3 regions of the Delftia sp. SD018 genome follow, and region 2 is predicted to be linked to each of the others. Evidence: riboswitches for the same ligand, from Rfam matches in the RefSeq annotation. Region 2 holds a riboswitch; each other region holds the start of a gene.

The links. Region 2 has a riboswitch for cobalamin ahead of INR38_RS00760 (TonB-dependent receptor). Riboswitches for the same ligand answer to the same signal wherever they lie in the genome.
Region 1: linked by a shared signal. The riboswitch ahead of INR38_RS13155 (TonB-dependent receptor) and the one ahead of INR38_RS00760 (TonB-dependent receptor) in region 2 are both predicted to bind cobalamin.
Region 3: linked by a shared signal. The riboswitch ahead of INR38_RS13460 (TonB-dependent receptor) and the one ahead of INR38_RS00760 (TonB-dependent receptor) in region 2 are both predicted to bind cobalamin.

Annotation. Positions count from the first base shown of each region.
Region 1 covers NZ_JADDRN010000011.1:86,166-93,488, reverse strand. Annotated here, with positions in the region: gene INR38_RS13165 (iron ABC transporter permease) at 1-520, opposite strand, end outside; gene INR38_RS13160 (ABC transporter substrate-binding protein) at 507-1,550, opposite strand; gene INR38_RS13155 (TonB-dependent receptor) at 1,550-3,706, opposite strand; cobalamin riboswitch at 3,827-4,145, opposite strand; gene INR38_RS13150 (2OG-Fe(II) oxygenase) at 4,158-4,847, opposite strand; gene alkB (DNA oxidative demethylase AlkB) at 4,866-5,516, opposite strand; gene INR38_RS13140 (2OG-Fe(II) oxygenase) at 5,529-6,260, opposite strand; gene INR38_RS13135 (hypothetical protein) at 6,520-7,323, shown strand, end outside.
Region 2 covers NZ_JADDRN010000001.1:152,997-160,319, forward strand. Annotated here, with positions in the region: gene INR38_RS00735 (NUDIX domain-containing protein) at 1-257, shown strand, start outside; gene INR38_RS00740 (threo-3-hydroxy-L-aspartate ammonia-lyase) at 283-1,245, opposite strand; gene INR38_RS00745 (helix-turn-helix transcriptional regulator) at 1,290-1,931, opposite strand; gene INR38_RS00750 (YbaK/prolyl-tRNA synthetase associated domain-containing protein) at 1,998-2,489, shown strand; gene INR38_RS00755 (CHAD domain-containing protein) at 2,559-3,440, shown strand; cobalamin riboswitch at 3,479-3,763, shown strand; gene INR38_RS00760 (TonB-dependent receptor) at 3,892-6,132, shown strand; gene INR38_RS00765 (ABC transporter substrate-binding protein) at 6,143-7,084, shown strand; gene INR38_RS00770 (iron ABC transporter permease) at 7,081-7,323, shown strand, end outside.
Region 3 covers NZ_JADDRN010000011.1:155,337-162,659, reverse strand. Annotated here, with positions in the region: gene INR38_RS13465 (helical backbone metal receptor) at 1-337, opposite strand, end outside; gene INR38_RS13460 (TonB-dependent receptor) at 343-2,247, opposite strand; cobalamin riboswitch at 2,317-2,544, opposite strand; gene INR38_RS13455 (hypothetical protein) at 2,640-3,029, shown strand; gene INR38_RS13450 (helix-turn-helix transcriptional regulator) at 3,055-3,246, shown strand; gene INR38_RS13445 (sulfite exporter TauE/SafE family protein) at 3,256-4,062, opposite strand; gene INR38_RS13440 (helix-turn-helix transcriptional regulator) at 4,191-4,958, shown strand; gene INR38_RS13435 (MFS transporter) at 4,955-6,166, opposite strand; gene INR38_RS13430 (helix-turn-helix domain-containing protein) at 6,243-6,692, shown strand; gene INR38_RS13425 (rod shape-determining protein) at 6,702-7,187, shown strand; gene INR38_RS13420 (TonB-dependent receptor) at 7,283-7,323, opposite strand, start outside.

The DNA of each region.
Region 1 (7,323 bases), on a different contig from region 2:
GCCGCGTGGCATGAATGCGGCCCTGGGAGCGCGCCAGCAGGTAGACGGCGACGGTGGCCGCCAGCGCCCCCACAAAGGCCCCGGCCGTGAGGGCGTACATGCCGGCCGAGGCCAGCGCACCGAAGGCCAGCACGGCCACGGCGCCCACCGACGCACCAGAGGACACGCCCAGCAGATAGGGATCGGCCAGCGGATTGCGCACCATGGCCTGCATGATGGTGCCCACCACGGCAAGCCCCGCGCCCACCAGGGCCGCCAGCAGCACGCGCGGCATGCGGATCAGCCAGACGATCTGCTGGTGCTGCGGCGTGATGCCCTCCAGCGGCGGCGATTGCATGCCCAGGGCCTGCAGCAGCCGGCTCCAGGCAATGCGCCAGACCGTGCCGGCAGGCATGTCCACGGGCCCCCAGGTGATGGCTAGCGTCATCACCAGCAACAGGGCCGCGAACAGCAGCAGGCACCAGAGGCGGGCGGCGCCCGGGCGGCTGTGCCGGCGTGTGGGTGCCTCAGTGCCCGGCATGGGCGGTCGCCGGCATGCGGTCGGGGTGCAGGGCCTGCGCCAGGGCACGGGTCCGCGCGATGTTGCGCGGGCCGGGCGTGGCCTCGGCATAGGTCATGACGAAAAACCGCTTTTCGCGGATGGCATCGACGCCGGCCAGCTCGGGCTTGGCCAGCAGGAAGTCGATCTTGCCCTGGGCATGGGGCTGGCCGTAGTCGATGATGACGATCCACTGCGGGTTGCGTTGCACCACGTCCTCCCAGTTGCCTGCAGGCCAGTTGCTGGGAATGTCGTCGAAGATGTTGCGTCCGCCCGCTTCCTCGATCATGGCCTGCGGCATGCCGTAGCGGCCCACGGTCACGGGGATGTCCTGGCCGCTGTCGTAGACGAAGACCGAAGGCCGCTGCCGCACACCCTGCATGCGCTCGCGCAGGTCCTTCAGGTCGCGCTCCAGCCCCTGCGCCAGTTGCTCGGCATGGGCGTCGATGCGGAAGATGCGGCCCAGGTTGCGCAGGTCGGTCAGGCCGTCTTCCAGCGCCACCTGGCTGCGCGGCCCCACGCGGATGCACGATTCGGACAGCACATACGAGGCAATGCCGTGGCGCTGCAGCACCTCGGGCGTGACCTGGCCCTGGCGAAAACCGTAGCTCCAGCCTCCGAAGACGAAATCTGCCGAGGCGCCCAGGATGGCCTCCAGGTTCATCTCACGCTCGGCCAGCCGCGGCACGCGGGCCAGCTGGGCCTGGAAGGCCGGGTCGATCTGCTTGGCCTGCGTGATACCGCTGTAGCCCACCAGCCGGTCGCCCAGGCCCAGAAAGAGAAACATCTCGGTGATGTTCACGTCATGGGTCACGGCGCGCAGCGGTGCGTTGGCGTAGGTCACGGGGCTGCCGCAGACATTGACGGTCACGGCCGCCTGCGGTGCGGCAGCCGGTGCCGGCAGTTCACTGGTGGTGCCGGAATCGCTGCGCGAGCAGCCGGCCAGCAGAAGGGTGGCCGCCAGGGCGCCAGCGCACAGGCCGTGGAGGCTTTTGGAGCGCGCCATGGCCATCAGAACCGGATATGGGCCGCGATCTCGAAGCGGCGGCCTTGCCCGACCAGGAACTGGCTGCCGTAGCTCGATCCCACATAGACCCTGTCGGCCAGGTTGCGGCCGATCAGGCTCAGGGTGGTGCGCGGGTCCACCTGCCAGCTCAGCGCGGCGTCGGCCACGGTGTAGGCGGGCAGGTTCACGGTATTGGCGTTGTTGCCAAAGCGGTCACCCACGTAGCGCAGGCCCAGCGAGGCTTGCCAGGCGCCCACGCGGTAGTGGCCCCAGAGGTTGGCCGTGGTCTTGGCCACGTTCTGCGGACGGTTGCCTGCGCGGTTGCCGCCAGCCTCGATGAGCTTGTCGAACTGGGCGTCCACGTACGACAGATTGCCCTCCAGGCGCAGCGCGGGCGTGGCCTGGAAGGCGGCAGTGGCTTCCGCCCCGCGCGAGGACTGGCTGCCGCCCTGGATGGAGATGGCCGGCCGGTCCGGGTCGCGCGTGATGATGTCGTCCTTCTTGATGTCGAACACGGCCAGCGTCCATTCGCCGCGCCCGCCAGCCACCTGCTGCTTGATGCCGATCTCGGCCTGGCGGCCCTTGCTCAGCTTGTAAGCCGTGTTGGCCAGGTTCAGCGACACCAGGCTGTTGACGGGATCGTGGCCCGAGCTGATCTGCCCATAGACATGGGTGTTGCGGGCCAGCTCATAGGTCAGGCCCAGGCGCCAGGAGGTGGCGGCCAGCGTCTTGTTGAAGTCCGTGCCGCCCACCAGCGAGTGGCTGGCAAAGCTGTAGACATCGCGGCGCAGGCCGGCCATGGCCAGCCAGCGGTTGCTGATGCGCCAGGCATCTTCCAGGTACAGGGCATGCTGGGTCACGCCGGTTTCTGTCTTGGCGGCGGTGAGATCGGGGCTGGCCCAGCTGCCATGCACGGGGTCCCAGGCCGAGACCGTGGACGAGCCGCCATAGGGCGAGTTGTTGGACAGCCGCAGGTTGATGCGCGCGGCCTCCCAGCCCATGGCGATCTTGTGCGAGCCCCGGTCCACGTTCAGGCCCAGACGGTTGCCGGTCTGCTCCAGGTCGTGCAGGATTTCCAGGTAGTCGGAGCGGCCCACGGTCCAGGTGGCGGGGTTGAGCGCGTAGGCCTCGATGTTGCGCCAGTGGCGGTCGGACTTCACGTGGTACAGCTCGTTGCGCACCGTCAGCCAGTCATTGGCCTTCCATTGCACCTTGGCGCGCAGGCGCTCGTCGGCATAGCGCAGCACGCTGTCTTCGGCGTTGTAGTTGCGGTCGCGCAGGGACTCCACCACCTTGCCGTCCAGGCCCGGCGTGCCCCAGTAGCGGCTGGGCTTTTGCACGCTGCGGTCGGCAATCAGGTCGATCTGCAGGTCGCTCGTGGGCTCCAAGCGCAGCGTGCTCATGAACTTGCCGTTGCGCGACTGGTCCAGATCGCGCTCGCCCGCGCTGCGGGCGGTGTAGCTGTCGATGCGGTAGCTGGCATAGGCGCCCAGGGCGCCGGTCACGCCCAGGCCCAGGCGCAGCGTGTCGTCCGTGCCCGCGCCCACCAGCACCTCGGCCGAGCTGGTGCGGCTGGGCTGCTTGCGGATGGCGTTGACCGTGGCGCCCATGGTGCCGCTGCCGTACATCAGTGAGGCCGGGCCGCGCAGCACGTCGATGCGCTCGTAGCCCCAGCTGTCACCCGGATAGGCCGTGGTGCCGGCGGCCACGCCCAGCACCATGCCGTCTTCGGCCACGCCCACGGAGTTCACGCCCGCAAAGCCGCGGCTGCTGAAAGACAGGCCGCCATTGCCCGGCGTGCTGCTGGAGGTCAGGCCCACGGTGCGCGTGACGGCGTCCACCAGGGCGTAGTCGCCGCGCTCCTGCATCTGCTCGGCAGAAACACCATCCACGCTGGCCGGCACTTCCTGGTTGGAGACGCCGGTATGGCTGGCAGAGCGCGCAGGCTGGGCCAGTTGCTGGCCGATGCGTTCGGCCTGGCCGGTGACCTGGACCTCGGGCAGGGCGGTTGATGGGGGCGTTGGCGTGGGCATTTGGGTCTGAGCCTGCGCCGGCAGGCAGATGAAGGCGCAGGCCAGGGCCAGCGGGCTCAGCCGCACGGAAAGGGACTGGGCAGCGCGGGCGCTGGAAACCCTGGAAAAGGAAGAATGCATTTCGAACATCGGTCTTCGACCGTCTGATGCGAAAGCAAGGCACTGCCACCTCTCCAGCCAGCGTGGGAGGAAGGGGCGCAGGACGTTGCCATCCGCACCCCGCAGACAGTCAAGAAAACGCCTGCACAGCAGGCGCGAAACGCAGCAGGCCGGTCTCCGGGCTCACAAGCGGCGCAAGGACATGCCTTCCGCCCAGCGCCCCGTCTTCCCAATCCACCCGCGAAAAGCTGCATGTTGCAGACCACGCCATGAACCAGTGACAGCCTGTCATCGCCCCCCGCAGGGTTGCGGAGACTGGCGGGACAGGCATGGAGCGCCTTGACTTGTTTACCGTTGCGGGGGCAGCCAAGGCCTGTGCCGGCAGCGCAAAAAGCATTTGCTGGCAGTCACCTTGTTCCCGTTTCATCCCCATGGCTGGCATGTGGACACCTGTTGCACGGATGCCTTTGCAGGCGCGGCATTATAGCCAGCGCTCTGTTTGCAAAGCCTTGGGCGCCTGGGGCACGTCGTGCAAAAGCAGCTCCAGACCCAGCCACTCGCCACGGTGAACGCGGCTGATGGCATGCCGCAGGTGCACACGGTAAAAGCCTGCCGCACCGCGCACCGGGCGCGGCCCCGTGGCGATGATGGCCGCATCCCCCAGGCCCAGCGGCAGCACCATGGGGCGCGATTGCATGCGCGGGCGCTGCTCGGTCATCACGAATTCGCCGCCCTCGAAATCCTGGCCCGGCCGGGACAGCAGCACCACCAGCTGCAGCGGAAAGACCTGCGCACCTTCGCTGTATGAACGCAGCGGGGCATGGCCCGCTTGCGGCACGCGCAGCAGATGTGGCTGTGGCTGCGGCTGCGTTTGGCCTGCTTGCCGGCCCGAACGCATGAAATCCTCGAAGCAGCCCGGCAACCCAGGCTGCATGCCCATGTGTTCGCGCCAGCGGTTGGCCAGGGCCAGCAGATGCCCGTGCAGCACCGGGCGCCATGCCTGCACGCAGGGAGGCAGGCCAGACGCGGCGGCCGCCTCGCGGGCCAAGGCGCGGCTTTCATCCGCAGTCAGCAGCTGCGGCAGCAGGGCATGGCCTTCGGCATCGAGCTCAGCGGCAATCCGCGCCCAATCCAGGCGGGCGAAGCGATCCTGGCTGTTGAGCCTGTCCATTTCAGACCGTCCAACCATTCAGCCCGCCTTGCGAAAAGTGAGATTGATGCGCCGCCCGCCCAGCAGCGGGTGAGGCTGGTCCTTGAGCGGCAACACGCCGTGGTGGCGCAGCCGATCCACGCCGCCCCAGACCACCACGTCGCCATGCTGCAGCGGCACCCTGGCCGTGCTGTCCGCCCGCGCCAGTCCTCCAAACAGAAACGTGGCCGGCATGCCCAGGGAGACCGAGACAATGGGCGCGCCCAGGTCCCGCTCGTCGCGGTCCTGGTGCAGGGAAAGCCGGGTGCCGGGCAGGTACTGGTTGATGAGGCAGGCATCGGGCACAAAGCCATCGAACCCCGCCGCAGCGGCCGCCTCGCCCGCCAGCCGGACAAACACGGCCGGCATGGCCGGCCAGGGCTGGCCGCTGAGTGGGTCGATGGCGCTGTAGCGGTAGCCGCGCCTGTCGCTGGTCCAGCCCAGCGCGCCGCAGTTGGTCATGGCCACCGACATGGTGAAGCCGCCCGGCGTAACCAGATGGCGCAGCGGCGCCCGCGCCGCAATGCCTTCGACCGCCTCCAGCAACTGCGCGGCATGGGGCAGGGCATGGCCGCGCAGCACCACGGATTGGGGGCCTATGGATTCGGCCCCGGTGGGATGTTCATCGGCGAAAAGATCCAGCGTGCTCATACCGGCCATCCATCAAAGTGCGTCATGAAAGATCAGCCCCACGGTATGGCGATGGCCGCTGTGGATGCGACTGACCCCATGGCGCATGGCCACGCGGCGGTAGCCGGTGCGCCGCCCGGGCACGGGCCGGTGGCGCACGGCCAGGACCAGCGCATCGCCCTGGTCCAGTGCCATCACATCGGCCCGCTGCCGGTCGCCATCGGCCTGGGTGATGACGAACTCGCCACCCGTGAAGTCCCGCCCGGGCCGCGACAGCAGCAGCACCACCTGCAGCGGAAACACATGCTCTCCATAGACGTCCTGGTGCAGACAGTTGTAGTCGCCCGCACCGTATTGAAGGATGAGCGGCGTGGGCCGCAACTGGCCCTGCGCGTGGCAGCGCGCCAGGAAGTCCTGCAGCCGGTCCGGATAGCGCACTTCCAGCCCCATGCGCTGGTTCCAGACATTGGCCACCGGCGCCAGGCGCAGATACAGCTGCTCGCGCAGGCGCTGCAGCAGCGGTGGCAAGGGGTAGTCGAAATATTGATACTCGCCGCGCCCGAAACCGTGGCGTGCCATGACGATGCGGGAGCGAAAGCCGTCCTCCCTTGCGTAAAGAGCGGCCAGGTCGCGGCACTGCTGCGCATCCAGCAGGCCGGGCAGGCGCGCGCAGCCTTGCTCATCGAGCTGGTGCTCCATCTGCGTCCAGTGGCAGGGCGGGGCGGATTCGCAAGCTTCGTTGTCGAAAAGACCGAGGTTGTGCATGGCGGACGGGGTTGGCGGTATGGGCGCGGTTGGCAATATGGGCGCGGTTGGCAATATGGGCGCGGTTGGCAATATGGGCGCTGTGGGCAATTGCCGCAGTCTAGGGCGGCGCCGCAGCGCCTGCATCCCGCTTCTTGCAGTGGACAGAATGTCAACCGGTGGGAGCGCCTGCCAGCCGCGTGCTGGACAGGACTGGGAGGGTCGGCTGGAGGCTGCAATTGAACAATCGAGGCATTCCTGCAAACGCCTCAGGCCCGCCATGTCCAGCAACGTCCATCACCTCTATCTTTTCTTCGATACGCCCCTGCAGCTGCGCCGCGTGCAACTGATCTGCCAGTACCTGGCCCGGCAGTCCTGGGAGCAGGCCGAGCGCTGGATCCATGAGCTGGACCCCGCCCTGGACCGGTCCGCGCTGTGGGATGACGACTGGGCCAATGCCAGCGCCCTGGGCCACCCCCAGCACCTGGAGCTGGGCTTTGACACCCGCACCACGGCCGGCATGCCCTGGCGATTGCTGGAGACGCTGTTCCAGCACGGGCTGCAGGCGGCGGTGCTGCATGTCTTCTACGACCAGGTGGGCGAGAGCGAGCGCTACCACTTCGATGCCGGCCAATGGGTCAGCCACCACGCCTGGCTGTCCCGTTACCCGGAGCGCCAGGTGCTGGTCGATACGAATGGCGAGGTCTATCCGCAGCCCGGCCAGGAAGAGGGCGCCGACGGCACCGCCCTCACCAATCCGGCCCAGCCCATGACCATCACCCGGCTGCGCGAGCGGGACCAGGAGCGTGACCGCCAGGCCCAGGAATCCGTGCAGGCCCTGCTGGACACCATGGCCAGCCTGCGCAAGAGCGGCGTATCGCCCGTGCAGGGCATCGTGGGGCTGTTCATGCTGCGGGCCGGCTTTCGCGGGCTGTGCGAGGCCGTGGCCTTTACCGTCATTGCGGCCCTGGCCTTCAGAGGCAAGGGACTGTGGCTCTGGCTGGCTTTGGGATTGGTGCTGGCGGTGGTGCTGCCTCTGTACCGCATGGCCGGCGCGCGGCGGGAGTTTGCGGGGCAGGGTGGC
Region 2 (7,323 bases):
GCAAGGTGGAATACACCTCGCTGCCGGCCTTTCTGCTGCCCGAGCCTTTCACGCTGCCGCAGCTGCAGCAGGCCTACGAAGTGGTGCTGGGCCGCCCCGTGGACAAGAGCGGTTTTCGCACGCGCATGATGGCGGCCGGCTTTCTGGTGGAGGCCGGCCAGGTGGAGGGCACGTCACGCCGCCCCGCCATGGGCTACCGCCTGGCCGACCGCAGCGCGCCCGTGGTGTTTCCGCGCACCTTCAGCCCGCGGGGGTGAGGGCGGCCTTCGATCAGGACCAGGATCAGGCGCCAAGCAGGCTGCAAAAGCGCTGCATGTCCACATTGCCGCCGCTGAGGATGATGCCCACGCGCTGGCCGCGCAGCTCTTCGCTTTTCTGGCGCGCGGCGGCCAGGCCCAGGCAGCCGGTGGGCTCGACCACGAGCTTCATGCGCGTGGCCAGGAAGCCCATGGCGTCGACCAGCTCGGCATCGCTGGCGGTGAGGATGTCGGTCACGTCGCGCTGGATGATGGGGAAGGTGATGCCGCCCAGGTGCTGGGTCTGGGCGCCGTCGGCAATGGTCTTGGGCGTTTCGATGTGGACGATGCGGCCCGCGCGCAGCGACTGCTGGCCGTCGTTGCCGGCCTCTGGTTCCACGCCGTAGAGCGCGCACTCGGGGCTGAGCGCGCGTGTGGACAGCGCGGTGCCTGACAGCAGGCCGCCGCCGCCCAGCGGCACGAAGAGGGCGTCCAGCGGGCCGGTTTCCTCGAACAGTTCCTTGGCGGCCGTGCCCTGGCCGGCCAGCACGTCGGCATGGTCGTAGGGCGGGATCAGGGTCAGGCCGTGGCGCTCGGCCAGGTCGCGGCCGATCTGCTCGCGGTCTTCGGTATAGCGGTCGTAGACCACCACCTGGCCGCCATAGCCCTTGGTGGCCGCCACCTTGGCGGCGGGCGCGTCATGCGGCATGACGATGGTGGCGGGGATCTCCAGCAGCCGCGCTGCCAGGGCGATGGCCTGGGCGTGGTTGCCCGAGGAAAACGCCACCACGCCGGCCTTGCGCTGGGTGGGGCTGAAGCGCGACAGCGCATTGAACGCGCCGCGGAACTTGAAGGCGCCCATGCGCTGCAGGTTCTCGCACTTGAGGAAGACGCGGGCGCCCAGCGCATCGTCCAGCGTGCGCGAGGTGAGCACGGGCGTGCGGTGGGCATGGCCCTGGATGCGTTGGGCCGCTGCGGCCACGTCGTCGTAGGTGGGAAGGCTTGTCATCGGTACGGGAGAGAAGGGGTTGCAGATCGGCGGGGTGCCGGGAGCTATTTGGCGTAGCTGTAGACCGTGGCGCGCGACACGCCCAGGTGGGCGGCAATGGTCTCCATGGAGCGGCGCACATCGAGCAGGCCGGCGCCCTTGAGTTCGCGGACCAGGGCGCGGCGCTCCTCGGGCTTGAGGGCGCGCGGCGTGGTCGCCAGGCGGGCCGCGAACTGGTCGATGCGGGCACGCACCGTGTCGGCGCCTGCGCCAGCGCCCGTGGGGTCCAGCATTTCGCGCGCGGGGGTGTCGCCGCTGACGGCGGCAAAGCGGTTGAGCATGCCCTGGAAGCCCTGGAACATCGTCAGGTCCACATTCATGCACAGGGCGGCGATGTAGCGGCCCTCGGAGTCGCGGATGCCGATGGACGTGCTCTTGGCCTGGCGGCCATCGGCGAACTGGTTGGGGTAGTTGGCGATGACCTGCTCGTAGCCGGGGTCGAGGATGCGGGCCAGGCCCAGCTCCGTCGCGCCCTGGCCCACTTCGCGGCCCGACAGGTTGTTGTGGATGGCCAGCACCGCATGGGACGGGTCGAGCAGGTCATGCACCACCACCTCGCAGAACGGGGCAAAGGTCTGGCCCAGGCCTTCGGCGATCTGGGCCAGCTGGTCCAGAAGCTGGCGCTGTTCAGGGGTTCGTTGGGTCATATTGGACATTTTGTTTTGAATTGGACAAAATGTCAAAATCCAGACGACTTCTCTGCGCTTTCCACCATGTTCGACACCCTTGTAGACCTGTTGCAATCCCAGGGCGCGCGTTTTCGCGTGCTGGAACATCCGGCCGAAGGCCGCTCCGATTTAGTCGCCGAAATCCGGGGCACCGCCCCCGGCCAGGGCGCCAAGGCCATGCTCTGCAAGAGCCGCGACGCGGCCGGTGCGGGCGATCCCCAGCTGTTCCTGGCCGTGCTGCCCGGCGACCGCAAGCTGGATTTCAAGCGCCTGGCCCAGGCCGTGGGCGTGCGCAAGGCCACGCTGGCCTCGCCCGAGGAGGCCCAGGCCGCCACGGGCTGCGTGATGGGATCGGTGCCGCCGTTCTCCTTCAACCCGCAGGTGCGCCTGGTGGTGGACCCGGCCCTGGTCGAGCGCTTTGGCGAGATCGCCTTCAACGCGGGCCGGCTGGACCGCTCCATCGTGCTGGACTCGGCCGACTATGTGCGAATTGCCCGGCCCGCGCTGCACAGCCTGAGCGGGGAGGGCGCCGATTGACCATGGATTGACCCTGGCGCGGGGCTGCGCCCACAATCGTCGGCAACGTCCACATCTCCTTGCCTGACCATGTCCACCCCTGCGAAGCAGCACCCTGACCGGCCCGATGCGGCCGGCTTTGTGCGTGCGGCGCTGGCTGCTGCCCTGGCCCAGGTGCAGTCGCATCTGGCGGTTTTGGAGGGCGGTGGCAGCGATGCCGAGACCATCCACCAGCTGCGCGTGGCCCTGCGGCGCCTGCGCACCGTGCTGCGTGAGTGCACAGGGCTGGCGCCCGGCATGCGCGCCGAATGGGATGACCCCCTGGCCCAGGCATTTGCGCAACTGGGCACGCTGCGCGATGCCGATACGCTGGCCGATGTGGTGCGCCCGCTGCTGCAGGCAGCCCATGCGCCCCTGTGCAAGTGGCAGGCGCCGCAGGCCGTGCAGGCGGATGCAGCCGCTGCCGTGCGCGAGCCGCCGTTCCAGCACGCGCTGGCCGGTATCCAGGCGCTGGCGCAGGCGCCGCAGGCAGAGCCATCGGCCCGTTTTGCCCACCTGTCCGCCGCAGGCACGCGCAAGTACCTGGCACGGCGGCTGGCGCGCCTGCACCGCCAGGTGCTGCGCGATGGCCTGCACTTCGACCGCCTGCCGCTGGCGCAGCAGCACCGTGTGCGCAAGCGGCTCAAGCGCCTGCGCTACCTGGCGGACTTTGCCCGGGAATTCGCGCCCGGAATGTGGCCCGGCAAAAAGGGCCGGCGCTTTGCCGAGGCGCTGGTGCCCGCCCAGGACGCGCTGGGCCTGCACAACGACATGGCCGTGGCGGCCGCGCATTTCCATGCCGAAGCCGCGCGCGACCCGCGCGCCTGGTTCGCGGCCGGCTACCTGCAGGCCCGCCTGGCCAGCAGCGCGCGCAGCAGCCGCCGCGCGCTGCGGGCGCTGGCCCGGGTGCCGGGCTTCTGGGCTGGGCGATAATCCGCCGCTGGCGCACCGCCGCAGCCCCTGGGCCGTGGCGGTGCGCTGTTGCTGAAGGTGCCCCATGCCGTTCACCGGCCAGGGGTTCAACGGGAAGCAGGTGCGCGATGCCATCGAGGTGGCCGCTCGCAATGCCTGCGCTGCCCCCGCAACGGTCAGCGGAATACAACTCCCCACGCTGGCGCGCCACCCACCGGTTGCGCGCCGCAAGCCACTGTGTCTGGACGGACATGGGAAGGCGGGGATGCCTGCTGCAGCGCGCCCACGATGCGCGCCGCAGCGTTCCGCAAGCCCGGATACCGGCCTTCTGCACTGCTTTCGGACGCCGCGGGAGTGCGCCTGTCCGGTCCGGCCCCAGCCTGCGCTGCCGTGGCCGGCTCCGGCGTGCGCGCTGTGCGGCGTGGTTCAGACGATAGGCCCCGCGGGTGAGTGGGGCAGTTGGGTTCAACGCATGCGCTTCGCTTCTTCGGCCGCCGATTCCTCCGGCCTTCTCTCTGTTCTCCCTCTTGTCTCCAGACTGCGGCCTGCAGCGGCTGCCGTCCTGCTGGCCAGCTGCGCTGCAGCGGCCGGCGCCGCGCAGGAGCCGGCTTCCGGGCGATCCACGGACTCCGCCGACGATGCGCTGGACGCCGTCTTCGTGACCGCCACCGCGCGGCCCGAGGCGCGCAGCCGCATCGCGGGCACCACGCAGACCATCGACCGCGAGGCCATAGAGCGCTCCAGCGCGCGCTCGGTCACCGACCTGCTGGCCGAGAACGCCGTGGGCTTTCTCAGCGAATGGACGGCGGCCCAGACCTCGATGAACCTGCGCGGCGCCTCCACCGACGGCCAGGGGCGCGACTTCCGCAGCCAGGTGCTGGTGCTGGTCAACGGCCGGCGCGCGGGCACGGCCAACCTGTCCAAGCTCAGCCCCTCGGATGTGGAGCGCATCGAGATCGTGCGCGGCCCGTCCTCGGTGATCTACGGCAGCCAGGCCATGGGCGGGGTGGTCAACATCATCATGAAGACGGGGGCTACGGCGCCCGGCACGCGTGCCCAGGTCCAGGCCGGTTCATGGGACCTGTGGCGCACCGATGCGCAGACGGCCGGCGCCAATGACCGCTTCGACTGGTACTTCGGCGTGAGCGCAGGCGGGCGCGGCGACTACGAGTCGGGCGACGGCGGCACGCGCATGGAGAACACGGGCTGGAAGCGGCGCGGCGCCAGCGGCGCCCTGGGCTGGCAGCTGCACGAGCTGCACCGCGTGGAGCTGCAGCTGCGCACGGACGGCATCTACAACGCGGGCTTTCGCGGATCGGGCGCCAACATCTACAGCCGCGACAACCGCAGCAACCGCTCGCTGGACCTGACCTACGAGGGCGCGCTGCCCGGCCAGCGCCTGAGCTGGACGATCCACCTCTACAGCCTGGTCGATACCGATGAGTTCAACTGGGCATCGCCCGTGATCCGCTCGGGCAACAGTGCGGTGCCCGGCACGGCGCGCGACTACAACCACCGTCAGCTGGACGCCACGGGCCTGCGCTTTCAGCCGCGCCTGCGTGTCAGCCAGACCAATGACCTGCTGATGGGCTTTGACTGGGAGCGCAGCAAGCTGCGCTCCGACCGTCTGCGCGTGGCCATGCCCGGCGGCCCGGCGGGCCAGGTTGCGCCCTACGACAACAACCAGACCGAGCAGGTGCACGCGCTGTACTTCGAGGACGCGCAGACCCTGTTCGACGACCGCCTGACCCTGCGTGCCGGCCTGCGCAAGACCTGGGGCACGACGCGTTTCGACGATACGCCCAACCTCGCCCTTGCCCAGGCCAGCACGCGCGACTACGACAACCACACCTGGTCGGCCGGCGCCACCTGGAAGGCCACGGACCGGCTCACGCTGCGCGCTGCGGCCTCCACGGGTTTCCGCGCGCCCACGGCCACGGAGCTGGCCTCGGACTTCACGGCCGTCGGCGGTGGCCGCACCTTCGGCAACCCCAACCTCAAGCCCGAGACCAGCCGCCAGATCGAGGTCGGCGCCGCGCTGCAGCAGCCCGGCTGGCGCGTGGATGCGGCCCTGTTCCAGAACACCATCATCGACCGCATCATCACCGTCTCGCGCGGGGCCACGACCAACACCTCGGACTACGCCAACAACGCGGCCGACATCGTGGCGCGCGGCCTGGAAATGCAGGCCGACATGGACCTGGCGCGGGCGCTGAACCTGACGGGCCACCAGCTCAAGGCCTGGGCTGGCGGCTACTACCACTTCAGCATGCGGGACAAGGGATCGCCAGCGTCGGCCAATACCGACAAGGTGCAGCGCATGTACCGCTACGAGGCCTCGGCCGGCGTGCGCTACGGCCAGGGCAGCGGGCGCCTGCAGGGCGACTGGAGCCTGCAGCTGTCCACGCTGCTTCGCGGTCCCATGTGGTACGACACGGAAGAGGCGCTGCTCATCCCGCAGGGCGAGCCCAGCAGCACCTTCATCCACCGCAAGGGCGCCTTCACCATCTGGAACCTGCGGGCCGACTATCGCGTGTCACGCGGCGTCAAGCTGTTCGCAGCCGTCAACAACCTGTTCGACCTGAACCGCCATCCCATCTTCATCGCGCTGGACCGCGCGCCCTGCATCGCCAACCCGGCGTACCAGAACGGCGGCTGCGGAACGTCGATGGCCGGGCGCGAACTCATGGTCGGCCTGCAAGCAGAGTTTTGAGGACCATGGCATGAGGCAATCCAGCACCACGCGCCGCCAGTTGCTGCGCCAGGGCGCGGCGGCGGCCCTGGGCTGCGGCCTGCCCGCGGCCTGGGCCGACACCGTCGCTGCAGGCGGGCCGGTGGTGCTGCAGGATGCGCTGGGCCGGCGCGTGGAGATTGCCGCGCCGCCGCAGCGCATCGTCTCCATCTTTGCCTCCAATACCGAGCTGGTGGCCGCGCTGGGCCTGCTGGACCGCGTGGTGGGCGTGGAGGATTTCACGCGCTTTCCACCGGGCGTGGAGCGCATTCCCAAGGTGGGCGGGCGGCTGGGGTTCTCGGTGGACGCCGTGGTGGCGCGCCAGCCGGACCTGGTCATCGTCACGCCCGCGCGCCAGGCGGCGCACCAGCTGGTCGATCCCATGGAGCGCATCGGCGTGCCGGTGATGGTGCTGCTCAGCCGCTCGCTGGCCGAGGTGATGGACAACCTGCGCCTGGTGGCCCGCGCCACGGGCGTGCAGGCGCGCGGCCAGGCGCTGGCCACGGCGCAGGAAGCGCGGCTGCTGCGCGTGGACCGGCAGGTGGCCGGCCAGCCCCGGCCGCGCGCGCTCATGGTCACGGGCCGGCTGGGCAACGGCATGCTGCTGGCGGCCCGGCCTGGCACCTATACCGGCGAGGCCATGGTGCGCGCGGGCGCCGCGTTCGCGCTGGACGGCCTGGGCACCGTGCCCCAGGTCTCGCCTGAGGCGGTGCTGGCGGCCGACCCCGACGTGCTGCTGTTCGCAGGCACCCAGGAGGCCATGCAGGACCTGATCGGCCAGCGCGGCTGGCGCGACCTGCGTGCCGTGCGCGGCGGCCGGGCCACCACGGTGGCGCGTGCCGAGTTCCTGATTCCCGGGCCGCGCACCTTTGGCGGCGTGGAAAAACTCTCGCGCTGGCTGCACCCTGCGGCCTGGGCCGGGGAGGCCGCATGAATTCCCTTTCACGGACACCCGCGTGGCGCCCCTGGGCCGGTGCGGTCCTGCTGCTGCTGGCCAGCTTGCTGATTGCCGCCTGCGCGGGCCACCAGTGGGCCAGCCCGGCCGACCTGCTGGCCGCGCTGGGCGGCGAAGACAGCCTGCGCAGCCGGCTGCTGCTGCAGTGGCGCGTGCCGCGCGTGCTGGCAGCCGCCCTGGTGGGCGCGCTGCTGGGCCTGTCGGGCGCCATCTTCCAG
Region 3 (7,323 bases), on a different contig from region 2:
TGGCCTCGACCAGCGGGGCAAAAGTATGGCCCAGCTTGGGTAGGGCGGCCACGCGGGCCGGGTGGTTGGAGAACTCGTCCACGCCCACGATGCGCTCACAGGCGTCCAGCGCGCACAGCGATTCGGTCAGCGAGGGCAGCAGCGAGACGATGCGCTGCGGCACCCGCTCCAGGCGCACCTGGCGCCCGCGCATGTCGGTGACGGTGTACGGCGTGGCTGTGCTCGCGCCTGTGCTGCCTTGGTTCGCATCCACCGCCTTTTGCGCGACGGCGCCGCCCGCGCAGGCCAGGGCGGCGATCAGCAGCAGAAGGCGGGGAAGGCGCACAAGCAGGTGCATGGCGGTCAGGGCAGGGGAGTCCAGCGCACGCTGACGAACACGGTGCGGCCTGCGTTGGCATAGCCGCGCGTGGGGGCGTAGTCGCGGTCGGCGATGTTGTTGACCCGGGCCAGCAGCGTCCATTGCCTGGTCAACTGGCGCTGGGCGTAGAGGTTGACCACGCCGTAGCCGCCCAGCTTGAAGGTATTCGCCTCGTCTGCGTAGCGGCCGCTGTAGAGCTGCGTTTCGCCGCCCAGCGTCCAGCCGGCCGCCTGGGTGTCGGCGTTGAGCTTGAGCATGCGCTTGGATCGGTAGGGCAGCAGCTTGCCGGTCTCCAGGTTCTCGGGGTTCATGAAGTCCAGCGAAGCGCCCAGGTTGGCGCTGCCCAGGCGCGTGCTGCCCGCCAGCGTCAGGCCGGTGATTTCCACGCTCTGCCAGTTGCGGTAGCAGTTGCAGGGAAGGGCGCTGTTCCAGTCGTAGGTGATGAGGTTCTTGAACTTGTTGCGGTAGACCACGGCCGAGAGGCGGTTGGCACCTGCCGCATAGTGCAGGCCGGTTTCCACGTTGGTGCTGCTTTCGGGCTTGAGGTCGGCCGCCGCCTGGCCCGTGAAGCGTTCGTACAGCGTGGGCGTTCTGAAGGCCGTGCCGGCCGATGCCACCCAGCGCCAGCGCTCGTCGATCTGCAGGCCGTAGCCCAGGCCGCCCGTGGTCTTGTTCTGTTGGTCGCGCACCTGGTCGTGGCGCAGGTTGGCGTCGAACTGGTGGCGCCCCTCCGTCAGGCGCCAGCCGGCCGACAGGGAGTTCTGCACGCGCCGGCTGTCGGTGTTCTGCGTCCAGGCGTATTGCGTGTCCAGCTTGTCCTCGCGGCGCTCCAGGTCGATGTTGAAACGGTGCTGGCCCAGCGTGAACAGGTTCTGCAGCAGGTAGTTGGTGGAGCGGCCCTTGGCGCTTTCGGGCGACTGGGTGTGGCGGTCGCTTTGGCTGTCGGTATGGGAGATCTGGACCACGCTCTTGTAGATGGCGTTCCAGCCGGCCTGCCAGCGCAGGCTGCCGGTGGTGTTCTTGACCACGTCGTAGTCGTCGAAAGGCGGCGGGCTCTGGTCGTAGTGGGTACGCAGGCGGCTGTGCAGCAGGCTGGCGTCGATCTGGTGGATGCCCGTTTTGTAGCCCGCGTTCAGGCCCAGCGAGGTGTTGCTGTAGCCATCCTTGTCCGGGTTGGGCGAGAAGGTGTTGCCGGGGTAGACGTCGAAGCCGTCGCTGCGCTCGTCCGCCAGGTTCAGGCCATAGGTGAAGCCGTTGGCTCCGCCCTGAAATCCCGTGGCCAGCTTGCTGGTGCCCTGGTTGCCTATGCCCGCCTCGGCATAGGCGCGGGTCTGGCCGTCCGCCCGCTTGGTGAAGATCTGGATCACGCCGCCCATGGCGTCTGAGCCATAGATGGCTGCGGCCGGGCCGCGCAGCACTTCGATGCGCTCGATCTGCGCCAGCGGCAGGGTGGACCAGACCGCTCCGCCCTGCAGCTCCTGCGAGCTGTAGCGCACGCCGTCGATGAACACGGCAGTGTGCTGGTTGCTAGTGCCGCGCAGGTAGACCGAGGTGACCTGGCCCGGCCCGCCATTGCGGTTGATCTGCACGCCCGGCACCTGCACCAGCAGGTCGGCCACGCCGGTGGCGCCGCTGCGGGCAATGGTCTCGGCGTCGATCACGGTCATGTCGGCCGTGACGGTGCGCAGGGGCTGCTCGCTGCGCGAGGCGGTGACGACCACCGTATCGAGCTGGGAGGTCTGTGCCCGCTGCGCCTGTTGTGCCTGCGCTTGGGCCTGGCAGGCCAGCAGCGAGGCCGCAGCCAGGGCGGACAACGTGCGCAGTACGGGGAACGCTGAGGGCGAGCGAAGAGCGGCGCCAGGGGCGCGCGCGAGGGCGAGGGTGTGCATGAATGCGGACCAGTTGCGCGCCAGCGACCCCGCCGGCACGGAAACCACAAAGACCGGCTGCGCTGCATGCGCGGCCGGCCACCTGTTGGCCGGTATCCAGACTGGTGACGCACTCGCCAAGGCCTTCCCGGGCTGTACGCCCAGTGGCACGGGTTTGGCGGGGGCCGGTGCCATGCACGCGGCGTTTCACTCACTGTTGCGGGGGCAGTACATGCGGGCGGCTTTATCTGGCCGCCCCATGTTTCCCGTTTAACCGCAGCCCCTGGGGCTGCTGGCACCAACGGCGGCGATTGTACGGCGGGGCGTTCAGTGCCGATGTAAAGCTTGCTTGACATGTCCGCGGATGGCGTCGCACAATGTCAAGCATCCTTTACACATTGCGAGAGACTTCCATGAATCAAACAACGGTCACCAACCGCCGCTACCAGAAGGAACTTGGATTTGCGCTGCTGCTCTACATGGCGCTGCTTGTGGGGGCGCTTTTGCTCAGCGCCGACATGCAGGCCGGGGCCCTGCGCACAGCGCTGCTGCTGAGCCCCATGCTGGCGTTTGCGCTGGCCGTGCGGGCCATCGTGCGCCTGGTGCGCGATACCGACGAGTTCCTGCGCAAGTCCATGCTGGAGCAGCTGGCGATTGCGGCGGCGGGCACGGCCGGCATCACCTTCACCTACGGATTCCTGGAAATGGCAGGTTTTCCCAAGCTCAGCATGTTCATGGTATGGCCCTTGATGGGTGCGCTCTGGGTGGCTGCCTCGGTGGCCCACTGGCTGCGCAGCCGATGAGCTGTTCCGCCAAAGTGCCCCTCCCATGAAAAACACAATCCGTGAACTGCGCGCCGAGCGCGGCTGGAGTCAGGCTGCGCTGGCGGACCTGCTGGGCGTGTCGCGCCAGACCGTGAACGCGATCGAGACGGGTCGCTACGACCCCAGCCTGCCGCTGGCATTCGCCATTGCACGGGTGTTCGAGACCCGGATCGAGGCGATCTTCCAGGAGGGTTGAGCGCAGCGCTCAGGCCACGATCATGACCAGCAGCACCAAGCCCAGCAGGGCCAGGTAGGCCTTGGCATGCAGGGCATCGGGAATGCGGCCGATCAGCGGCGCCGCCAGCCTGATGCCCGTCCACGATCCGGCCGTCAGCAGCGCAAAGGCCTGCAGGTCCACATAGCCCACATGCCATGGGCCCAGCCCCGCGCCCTGGGATGCCAGCATGTAGGCAGCGGTGCCCGCCACGGCCATGGGCAGGGACAGCGGGCTGGCCATGGCCGTGGCGGCCGCCATGCTGGCGCCGCGCCGGCGCATCAGCGGCACGGTCATCACGCTGCCGCCCACGCCCAGGAAGGCCGCGATCGCACCAATGGCCAGGCCCGCCGTGGCCGCCGCCCGCCGGCCCATGGGCTGCATGCCGGCGGCGGTGCCGTGCACGAAGCCCGGGCGCAGCAGCGCGTCGGCGATGGTCAGGGCCAGGTAGGCGATGAAGGCCCAGCGCACCCATTCCCCGCTGATCCAGGTGGCGGCCGCCGCGCCCGCCACGGCACCGGCCGCGATGAAGCCGGCCAGCGGTCGCACCTGATCCCAGGGCAGGGCGCCCGCGCGGTGCTGGCGCAGCGTGGCCATGGAGGCGCCAAAAATCATCACGCAGGTGGAGGTGGCCACGGCAATGTGCATGGCAGCCTGGCCAACGGCGGAGTCCGCGCCGTGGATGGAGGTCAGCAGCGCATAAAGCAGCGGAACGGCCACGAAGCCGCCGCCAAAGCCGAAGAGCACGGTGGTCACGCCGGCAAGCACACCGAAAGCCAGCAGCAGGAGAGGGAACACAGACAGTCCTTTGGAAAAAACGAGCAAGGACTGAACCTTAGGATGCCGCGGTTTGGCCTGCTTTCGCGGATGGGTCAATAATCCTCGAATTCCTGCCAAAGCCTGTTGGCTGTTTTCCGGACATCCCCATGCTCAACATCCCGCTGCATTCCGTGGACGCCGTGGCGCGCGACGTGCTGGCCATCGGCACCGACTACACGCCTGGCACGCTGCTGCCCACGCACAGCCACCGGCGTGCCCAGTTTCTCTACGGGATGAGCGGGCTGATGGAGGTGGAAACCGACGACGGCGCCTGGACCATCCCGCCCTACAGCGGCGTGTGGATTCCGGCCAGCAAGCCGCACAGCGTGCGCATGCAGGGCGTGAGCACGCGCAGCCTGTACATCGAACCGGCTGCTGCGCCCCGCCCGGGTGTGCACTGCGAGGCCCTGGTCGTCACCCCGCTGCTGCACCAGCTGCTGCTGTCCTGCGCCGACCTGCCGGCGCTGTACGACGAAGCGGGCCGCGACGGCGCCCTGGTCACGCTGGTGCTGCACGAGCTGGCCTCGGCCCGCAGCCTGCCGTTGTTCGCGCCCATTCCCCGCGACGAAAAGCTGGCCGCCCTGTGCAAGCAGTTCCTGGCCCAGCCCAGCATCCGCGCCACGCCGCAGGATTGGGCGAAAGCGCTGAACAAGAGCCTGCGCACCTTCAGCCGGTTTTTCCAGCAGCACACAGGCATGGCCTTTGGCGCCTGGCGCCAGCAGGCCTGCCTGCTGGCGGCGGTGTCCCGGCTGTCTGCGGGCGCATCGGTCACCCAGGTGGCGCTGGACCTGGGCTATGACAGCCCCAGCGCGTTTTCCACCATGTTCCGCAAGGCGCTGGGCCGGGTGCCCTCGGAGCTGGTGAGCCGGGTCTAGGCGGGAACGCTGGCCTGGGCAGCCGTTTCCCGCGTCATGGCCCAGAACACCAGGGCTGCCAGGCTGAACGCCGCCCCCGCCACGCAGACCCCGTGCCAGCCAAATCGCGCGTAGGCATTGGTGGAAATCAGCGCCCCCAGCCCGCTGCCCACGGCATAGAACAGCATGTACAGGCCCACCAGCCGGCTGTGGGCCTGCGGGTTGCTGCGAAAGATCAGGCTCTGGTTGGTCACATGCAGGGCCTGGCCGCCCAGGTCCAGCAGCACGATGCCGGCAACCAGCGCCCACAGCGACTGCTCCAGCAGCGCAATCGGCGCCCAGGCCAGCAGCAGGATCACCAGCGCGCCCAGGCTGGTGCGCTGCGCGAAACCCTGGTCGGCCCAGTGCCCGGCACGGGCCGCGGCCAGTGCGCCCACCACGCCCGCCAGGCCAAAGGCGCCGATGGCCGTGAGCGACAGGCTGTAGGGCGGTGCGCTCAGCGGCAGGACAAGGGCGCTCCAGAAGATGTTGAAGGTGGCAAACATCAGCAGGGCCAGCATGCCGCGTGTGCGCAGCATGCGGTCCTGGCGCAGCAGCTGGAGCATGGAGGCGAGCAGCTGCGTGTAGCTGGGTGCATGCAAGGGCACCGCCAGCCGGGGCAGTTGCCGCCACAGGGGCCAGGCCAGGGCCAGCATCAGCAGGGCCGAGCAGGCATAGACGCCACGCCAGCCAGCCACGTCACCCACGGCGCCGGCAAACACGCGCGCCAAAAGCAGGCCGATGAAAACCCCGCCCTGGGCTGCGCCCACCACGCGCCCGCGCTCATGCGCCTGGCTGGCGCTGGCCGCATAGGCGATCAGCCCCTGCGTCATGGCCGTGCCCAGCAGGCCCACGGCCAGCATGCCCGCCAGCAGCAGAACGGCCGAACGCGCGGTGCCGACGGCCGCCAGGGCCAGCACCAGGCCCAGCAACTGCAAAAGCATGAGCCGCCGCCGCTCCAGCCGGTCGCCCAGCGGCACCAGCAGCAGCAGTGCCAGCGCGCAACCGGCCTGCGTGGCGGTGACCACGCCGCCCACGGCCGCATGGCTGATGCCGAAGTCGGCCGCCAGCGCCTCCAGCAGCGGCTGGGCGTAGTAGACATTGGCCACGCTCAGGCCGCTGGCAGCGGCGAACAGCAGCACCAGGCTGCGCGGCATGCGGACCGTGTCCGGGGCTGGGAAGGCTTTCATGGGTTGAATCCAGTTGCAAAACAAAACTAGTTGGATGCTAGTTGAACCAGTTTTGAAATGCAACCAAAATGACGCCATGAAAGAAGACATCCGCCCTGACACACCGCAGCCCTGTCCGGTGGCCCGCTCCCTGGATGTGATCGGCGACCGCTGGTCGCTGCTCATCGTGCGCGATGCCTTTGACGGCATCAGCCGCTTTGGCGATTTCCAGCGCAGCCTGGGCGCGGCCCGCAATATCCTGGCCGACCGGCTGCGGCGTCTGGTGGAGGCCGGCATCCTGGAAACCCGCCCGGCCGCAGAAGGCTCGGCCTACCTGGAATACGTACTCACGGCCCAGGGCCTTGAGCTGTTTCCGGTGATCGTGGCGTTGCGGCAATGGGGCGAAGGCCATCTGTTCGCGCCGGGCGAGGCGCATTCGCTGCTGCTGGACCGCCAGACCGGCCAGCCTGTCGCGCCCATGCTGCCGCGCAGCGGGGATGGCCGGGCCTTGCTGCCGGGCCAGACCGTGGTTCAGAAAATCGATTGATGGATATCCATGCTCTCTGCCTTCGTATCACTCATCTACGTACAGATTTCTCCCGAGCGCCTGACGCTGAAGGATCCGAAGACCGGGCAGACCCTGTCGGAGGTTCCCGAGCTGGCCCTGAGTCCGCCGCCCCGGCGCCGGATTCTCGCGGCCGGTCCGCAGGCCAGGCTCGCGGCTGCATCGGAGCCTGCCGAAGTCGTCAATCCCTTCGCCCACCCGCGTTCGCTGATATCGGACTTCATCCTGGCCGAGCAGCTTCTGAAGTACCAGCTCAGGCGCATGCATCGGCGTGCCTGGCTGGCGGCCTCCCCGCACATCGTCATCCATCCGCTGGGCGACCCCGAGGGCGGATTCACCCAGGTGGAGCTGAGGGCCTTGCGCGAGCTGGGCAGCGCGGCCGGGGCCTCGAAGGTGAATGTCTGGACAGGCCGGCCCTTGACAGACGAGGAATTGCTGACGCGCAAGCCCCCTGCGCAGGGCGGTGTCTGGGAGTGAGGCTTTGCTCCTCGCCATGAAAAAAGCGCCCGTCACAACGGGCGCTTTGTCTGGGTCAGCGCAAGGGCCGATAACACGCCATCAGAACCGCGCCATCAGAACCGCGCCGTCATCCCCACGAAGTAGGTACGGCCGC